2 regions of the Advenella sp. EE-W14 genome follow, and region 2 is predicted to be linked to the other one. Evidence: predicted binding sites of a transcription regulator. Region 2 holds the regulator's gene; the other holds the start of a gene.
The links. Region 2 encodes HrcA, which represses chaperone genes, less so after heat shock. Its sites were predicted from a motif close to TTAGCACTCNNNNNNNNNGAGTGCTAA; they were not measured.
Positions count from the first base shown of each region.

Region 1 (3,667 bases), on a different contig from region 2:
GGTTGCCAACTGTGATTGCCAGATTTCCTGCGGCTCATGCTCCACCCAGCCCGATTGCGGATAATACTGGGGAAACTCCTGCTGCGCCATGGCGACAATATTGCCATGCCGGTCAAACAGAATACTGCGCGAACTTGAAGTTCCCTGGTCAAGGGCCAGTAAATAGTCCATATCCATCCTTTTCATTTTTCATTCTTTATGTCTGGACAGTATATCGTTTCCAACATTAAGCTTGAACAGGACAATAAAGAAGAATGACAAACGAGCAGAAGCGTTCAATGAACAGGCCTTTATGTCTCTTCGGATTCGGGCTGGATTTTTCTTGGACGACCACGCTTACCAGGGCTGACACGTCGACTGGCACTGCCTGAGAGCGACGCCAGGAATGACTCGCTACCCAGCGCCCATTGTCCCGCCAGGGCAGCGGCAATCCTGGCACTTTCATTCATGGACAAACCGTGGTGGAACATTTCCCGATATCGGGCCTGACGGTCAAATGGGGTATTGCCAGTCTGCCAATAATCCTCATGATCGCTCAACCAGGCCACCGAGCCCAGACTGGCACCGGTATGAATACCCGCCGAGGACCAAGGCCACAACTCGGGCGCATCCATGCCTTTCTCGCGACTGGTAAAGGACTCCATCCAAACCATGGCTGGCAGCACCCACTGCCCGGGCTCAAGCAGGGCAGAACGGTATCGGCCCTGAAAAACAGGCCCGGATCGCAACGAGGCCGCCAGGTTTCTGCCTAACGACTGCATGACACGGGAAATACCCTGTTCGTTTTCAGGTGTTGCAAGCAAGAGGATGCTGTCATCAACCAGCGTCCAGCCATGCAAGGCCACTTTATGCACATTCACCAGATCGGCCAGCCAGGCCTGAACCTGATTCATGAGTTTTCCCGCATCGGGGGCTGTATTGAAAGAATGAACAAGCCTTGCATGAACCAATTGTGCTATGCGTGGGGCATACAGGCGGGGAAGTCGGGCCATGGTAGCTCAATCAAAGAATAGACAAGACAAATTGTAGCGAAAAACCGGCGCTACTACAGGTACAATCTTTGTGTTTAAGTGAACTTGTTTTTCTTCCACCCATTTTCTGAGGTCAACGACATGAATCTTGAAATTATCAGCGAACATGCCTGTTTTGACGGGGTACAGCGCTTTTACCAACACCAGTCCAGTGAAATCGGACTGCCTATGCGCTTTTCCGTATTTATCCCCCGCCAGGCCGAAAATGGCGCCTTGCCTGCCCTGTTTTACCTGGCCGGCCTGACCTGCACCGAAGAAACCTTCATGATCAAAGGTGGTGCCCAGCGTTACGCGGCTGAACACGGCATCATGCTGATTGCCCCGGACACCAGCCCAAGAGGAGCCGGTATAGAGGGAGAGGACGAACACTGGGATTTTGGCACCGGGGCCGGCTTTTATCTGGACGCGACCGAGCCCGGCTGGAATAAAAATTACCGGATGTACAGCTACATTACCAAAGAACTTTATGCAATTGCCGAATCATTGGGTGCCGCCAAAGACCGGATTGGTATTTTCGGACACTCGATGGGCGGCCACGGTGCCCTGGTGCTGGCCCTGAAAAACCCCCAACTGTTCAAATCCGTCTCCGCTTTTGCCCCGGTAGCCGCACCAGTCAAATGTCCTTGGGGACAAAAAGCCTTCTCCCGCTATTTGGGCAATGACAAGACCCAGTGGGAAGCGTATGACGCCTCCTGCCTGATGCAGACCCTGCACAATCCTTTTCCTAAGGGGATCCTGATAGATCAGGGCCTGAAAGACAGTTTCCTGCAAGAGCAGTTGCACCCTGACGCCTTCGAAGCAGCATGTGAACAGGCCAAGCAGTCGTTGGTCCTGCGTCGTCACGCGCAATACGATCACGGTTATTATTTCATTTCTACGTTCATGGAAGACCATATCCGTTTTCATGCCGAGCGTCTTTAAGACAGATTTTCAGCCGAAAAACCGTCGTCTTAAATGCATTGAATGCATTGAATCAGGAACTTTTTCCTGATTCCGGCATCTCATTAGCACTCTTTTCAATTGAGTGCTAATATATACAACGAAAATATTATTTCAACGGAGTCAAACAAAATCTATGTCAAATCAAACGCTTGCACTGTCAAACCCCAATGTTGCCATGGCCATCTCCAACCCCGGAGCATTGGGCACCATCGACGCATACATTAGTGCAGTGAACCGTTTACCTGTTCTGTCCGCGGAACAGGAAAAGAGTTTGGCTGAACAACTGCAAAAAGAAGGCAATCTTGATGCAGCCCGTGACCTGATCATGTCGCACCTTCGTCTGGTGGTGTCTATTTCCCGTCAATATCTGGGCTACGGTCTGCCTCATGCCGACCTTATCCAGGAAGGCAATATCGGCCTGATGAAAGCGGTCAAACGTTTTGATGTTTCCCGTGGTGTACGTCTGGTTTCCTTTGCCGTTCATTGGATCAAGGCGGAAATCCATGAGTACATCATCCGTAACTGGCGCATGGTAAAAATTGCCACCACCAAAGCCCAACGCAAGCTGTTTTTCAACTTGCGCAGCATGCGTCCCGATGGCCAAACTCTTGATCCGGAACACATTGAAGGCATTGCCGCCAAACTGAATGTCCGCCCAGAGGATGTGAGCGAAATGGAGGTCCGTCTTTCAGGCCGCGATATGTCGTTTGAATCACAAACCGATGATGATGACGAATTCGCCCCCATTTCTTACCTGTCAGACGAGGGCAACCACGAGCCCACCACAGTGATCGAAAAACATGCCTACGACACGCTGCAAAGCTCGGGTATTACCCAGGCACTTTCACTGCTTGATCCCCGTGCCCGGCGTATTATTGAAGCCCGCTGGCTGCAAGATGAGGGCGGTGCCACCTTGCATGAACTGGCTGAGGAATTTGGAGTATCGGCCGAGCGAATCCGGCAAATCGAGGCGGCAGCCCTGAAAAAAATGCGCAAGGCATTAAGCGATTAATTGCCTGCCCGCTATTGCTGTACTGCCTGATGCCATGCTTGCCTTAAAGCATGGCATTAAATTTTCATACGCCTGGCTTATATTCAATACATACATATTGATACAATTTAGCCGGGATTAAATTGAACCATTACAGGTGCTACAGGCCTAATCACCATAGGCCCCGAGAATATCTGTGCAATGCAGGCTTTGGGGCTTGGCATCCGTTTCTGCTTCTCCTCTTTCCCCTCCCCCTTTGAAACGGATGATTCAGGCACTTCATCATATGAAGTGCTTTTTTTTATGAGTGTGAACTCAACCCTGGTTACCCTCAAGATTGTCCTGGTTGGCCTCAAGATTCACCAGCACTTCAACCCTGCGGTTAGGCGCCAGACAAGCGATAAGTTCCTGACGGTTGCCAACATCTTCACATTGCACCAATGGTTGCGACTCACCAAGCCCTTGCACGGTAATGAGGGAAGATGGCACGCCATTGGACACCAGATATCCGGCAACGCTGTTTGCACGCTTTTCCGACAAGACTTGGTTATAGGCCTCTGGACCCAGTCGATCGGTATGACCGATAATTAACACCGATTTGACGCCTGGTTGATTGCGAATTTCCTGGCTTAATGCTTCCAGACGCAATTTACCGCGTTGCTGTAAATCATTGATGCCAGAACCATTAAATGCAAACAGACCG
Region 1 is NZ_JAAVNG010000004.1:120,252-123,918, reverse strand. Features, by position in the region: partial or broken gene HCX92_RS14840 (FGGY family carbohydrate kinase) at 1-171, opposite strand, end outside; gene HCX92_RS01510 (hypothetical protein) at 291-992, opposite strand; gene fghA (S-formylglutathione hydrolase) at 1,113-1,952, shown strand; gene rpoH (RNA polymerase sigma factor RpoH) at 2,107-2,985, shown strand; gene HCX92_RS01495 (OmpA family protein) at 3,280-3,667, opposite strand, start outside.
Region 1: the regulator HrcA is predicted to act here: its motif matches at 2,036-2,062, upstream of rpoH (RNA polymerase sigma factor RpoH).

Region 2 (3,667 bases):
TCCAGCAGGGAAGAGGCATGTGCCAGACGGTTGTGTTCGGTACTGACGTTTTCCCATTCATTCTTACCCAATTGCAATTTGGCAATTTCCTGAAGTTGCCATTCAAGACGTTCGCGCTCAAGGTTTTGCTGGGCGGCGTTTTCCTGTGATTCCTTGTACTGGCGAATGTCGCTTTGCCATGCTTTCCATTGTTGTGCAAGCGTTTGCAGCAGGCGGTTATTGTCGGCATGCGCATCGAGTAATTCGCGTTGGGCACTGTTTTTAAGCAGGCTTTGGTGGGCGTGCTGGCCGTGGATGTCTACCAGGTGTTGACCGATGCTGCGTAATTGTGCAAGGTTGGCGGGAACGCCATTGATAAACGCCCGGCTTTTACCCGAGCGGTCAAACACCCGGCGCAGCACCAGCTCGGAGTCATCCATTTCCTGCTCTTGCAGCCAGTCACGCAGGGAGTCCGGGCAGTCGAAAACCGCGCTGATATCGGTTTTATCGGCGCCCTCACGAATGGAATAGGTTTCGGCCCTGCCACCAAGTGCCAGCGCCAACGCATCAATCAGGATGGATTTGCCGGCACCGGTCTCGCCTGAAAAAACGGTAAAACCTTGGTCAAAGTGCAGATCCACCTGATCAACAATGACAAAATCGCGAATGTGTAATGAATGCAGCATGAGTGAGTGTAACCTTGTCTTCAAGACTCGGGCATGATGTTCCAGTGCAGTTTTTTGCGCAGGGTTGAGAAAAAGCTAAGGCCTTTGGGGTGCAAAAACTGAATCTGGTGTTGGGCTTTTTTTACGATAATCTGGTCGCCCAATTGAAGGTTTGACCAGGTTTGCATGTCAAAGTGCACGCTGGCACCCGTTTCGGCACGCCCGATTTCAGTGAGCGTAAGTTTCAGGGTGCCACTGGTTGGAATCACAATGGGGCGATTGGACAATGTTTGTGGGGCAACCGGCACCAGCAGGAAAGCACTGACACCAGGGTGCAAAATGGGGCCATTGGCGCTTAAGGAATAGGCGGTCGAGCCGGTTGGGGTGGCAATAATCAGGCCGTCAGCACGTTGCTTGTACATGAATTCGCCGTCAAGTTCCACGCTGATTTCAATCATGCCGCTACGGCCCGAGCGGTTCAGGACGACATCATTCAGGGCCAGTGCCGTGGTTAAGGTTTGCCCATCCCGAACCACCGAGGCTTCAAGGAGCGTGCGGGATTCCAGGGAGAAATGCCCGTCCAGGACGGACTGGATGGCTTGCAGGGCGTTTTGAAGCGGTATGTCTGTAATGAAACCCAGGCGGCCATGGTTGATGCCAATGAGCGGAATACCGTAGGGGGCCAGTTGGCGGGCGGCGCCCAGCATGGTTCCGTCTCCACCCATCACAATCACCAGGTCAGCCTGCCTGCCAATTTCTTCAATGGTCGCAACAGGCAGTTCAGCGACTCCTGTATTGGTGGCGGTCTCTTTTTCTATCAGAACGGAACGCCCGGCCTTTGTCAGGACTTCTGACAATGCCCGCAAGGGAGCATCCATACCGGAATCCTGATATCGGCCAATTAGTGCGACGGTTGAAAAATGCATGTCAAAAACAATATACAATAAGGTGAAATGTGGATATTACGACATCTTGACCGTAATTTCAGCATGTTCCTGAATACTACGAATGTGTCGCTGGTAAAAAATATCATACATGTAAGTGTGAATTTATAAGATATCGCAATATGGATGAACGCGCTAGTGCTTTACTGAAAGCTTTAATTGAACAATATATCGAGGATGGGCAACCGGTCGGGTCGCGCACGCTGTCAAAGCGCTTTGAGCTTTCTCCGGCCACAATTCGCAATGTCATGGCAGACCTTGAAGAGCTGGGTCTGATCCAAAGTCCGTATACGTCGGCAGGACGGGTGCCAACGCCCAAGGGCTACCGTATGTTTGTAGACCGTCTGCTGGCTGTTCGCCATTATCAGACCTTGTCGCCAGAAAACATCAATAGTGAAATCAAGGATGCCCTGTTGCACGCTTCTCCGGGCAAGGCCATGAATGCCGCGGCCGAGCTGGTGTCCAATTTGACCCAGTTTGCCGGTGTGGTTTTAACACCGCAGCGTTCCCAGGTTTTTCGTCATATCGAATTTATCCGCCTGTCCGAAAAACGCATCTTGCTAATTATTGTTACGCCCGATGGTGATGTGCAAAACCGGATTATTTCCGCGACCCGCGATTATGCCGAACAAGAACTGCTAGAGGCCGGCAACTTTTTCAACCAGCATTTTTCCGGCAAGTCTTTTGACGTGGTTCGTACTGAACTGGCCCGTGAACTGGCGAAACTGAAAGAGGATATTTCACAGCTGATGCAGGCCGCGGTAGATGCCGGCACCGATACTTCAGAACAAGATACCGTACTTATTTCGGGCGAACGTCGTTTGCTGGATGTGACGGACATGACGGCTGACATGAATTATTTGCGCAAAATGTTTGATTTATTCGAGCAAAAAAGCGAATTGATCCAATTGCTCGATATTTCAAGCCGCTCACAAGGCGTCCAGATTTATATTGGCGGTGACTCCCGGTTGGTGCCTATGGAAAATGTCTCGGTCATAACTGCTCCCTATGGGGTCGATGGTAAAATCATTGGCACATTGGGGGTGATCGGCCCCAGCAGAATGTCCTATGATCGAGTAATCCCCATTGTCGATATAACCGCCCGGTTACTATCCAACGCCTTAAGCCAGTACTAAGAACCATAACTTTATGCAGAATATACCTGAACCTGAAAAAAAGCGTGATCAGAACAATATCGTCAACCAACCCCATCAGGATATGAAAGCGGGTGTATTGCTGGTTAATCTGGGTACTCCTTCTTCTTACGCAGCTGCGGATATTCGTCGCTATCTGGCTGAATTCCTTTCTGACAAGCGGGTGGTCGAACTGCCGTCTTTGCTGTGGCAACCCATTTTAAGAGGGGCGATTCTTCCGTTTCGCGCCAGAAAACTGGTGCATAAGTACCAGCAGGTCTGGATGGAAGGCGGCTCGCCCTTGCTGGTTTACAGTCAGGCCCAGGCCCGACGGCTTGCCGAAGGTTTTGCACGCCAGGATCTGGACATACCCGTGGAGCTGGCCATGCGTTATGGCCGGCCTTCACTGGAAACGGCCATGGAAAGCCTGCGTCAGCAACAATGTGAGCGTATCCTGGTGGTGCCCATGTATCCACAATATGCAGCCAGTACCACCGCTACCATTCTGGATCAAATCGCCCGTATCGTGGCCGGTTTTCGTGATCAGCCCGAGTTTCGCTTCATTAAGCGTTTTTACAATGAGCCCGGCTATATCATGGCGCTCCTTGCCAAGATCAGGGCTTTTTGGCAGGAGAACGGCAAGCCGCAGCGTCTATTGCTCAGTTTTCATGGTCTGCCACAGAGCAGTGTCGATCAGGGAGATCCTTATTACAAAGATTGTGAGGGAACGGTTCATCTGTTAAAACAGGCGCTTGCCGATGAGGGTGTTGAACTGGACTTCAGTTTTCAAAGCCGCTTCGGGGCGCAAAAATGGCTTGGTCCGGCAACACAGGACACCCTTGAGTCTTATCCCGCCCAAGGGGTCAAGCGGGTTGATGTCATGTGTCCGGGTTTTGTGGCCGATTGCCTTGAAACCCTGGAGGAAATCCAGCTTGAATGTGCCAGC
Region 2 is NZ_JAAVNG010000013.1:17,640-21,306, reverse strand. Features, by position in the region: gene recN (DNA repair protein RecN) at 1-665, opposite strand, end outside; gene HCX92_RS12460 (NAD kinase) at 686-1,570, opposite strand; gene hrcA (heat-inducible transcriptional repressor HrcA) at 1,711-2,724, shown strand; gene hemH (ferrochelatase) at 2,738-3,667, shown strand, end outside.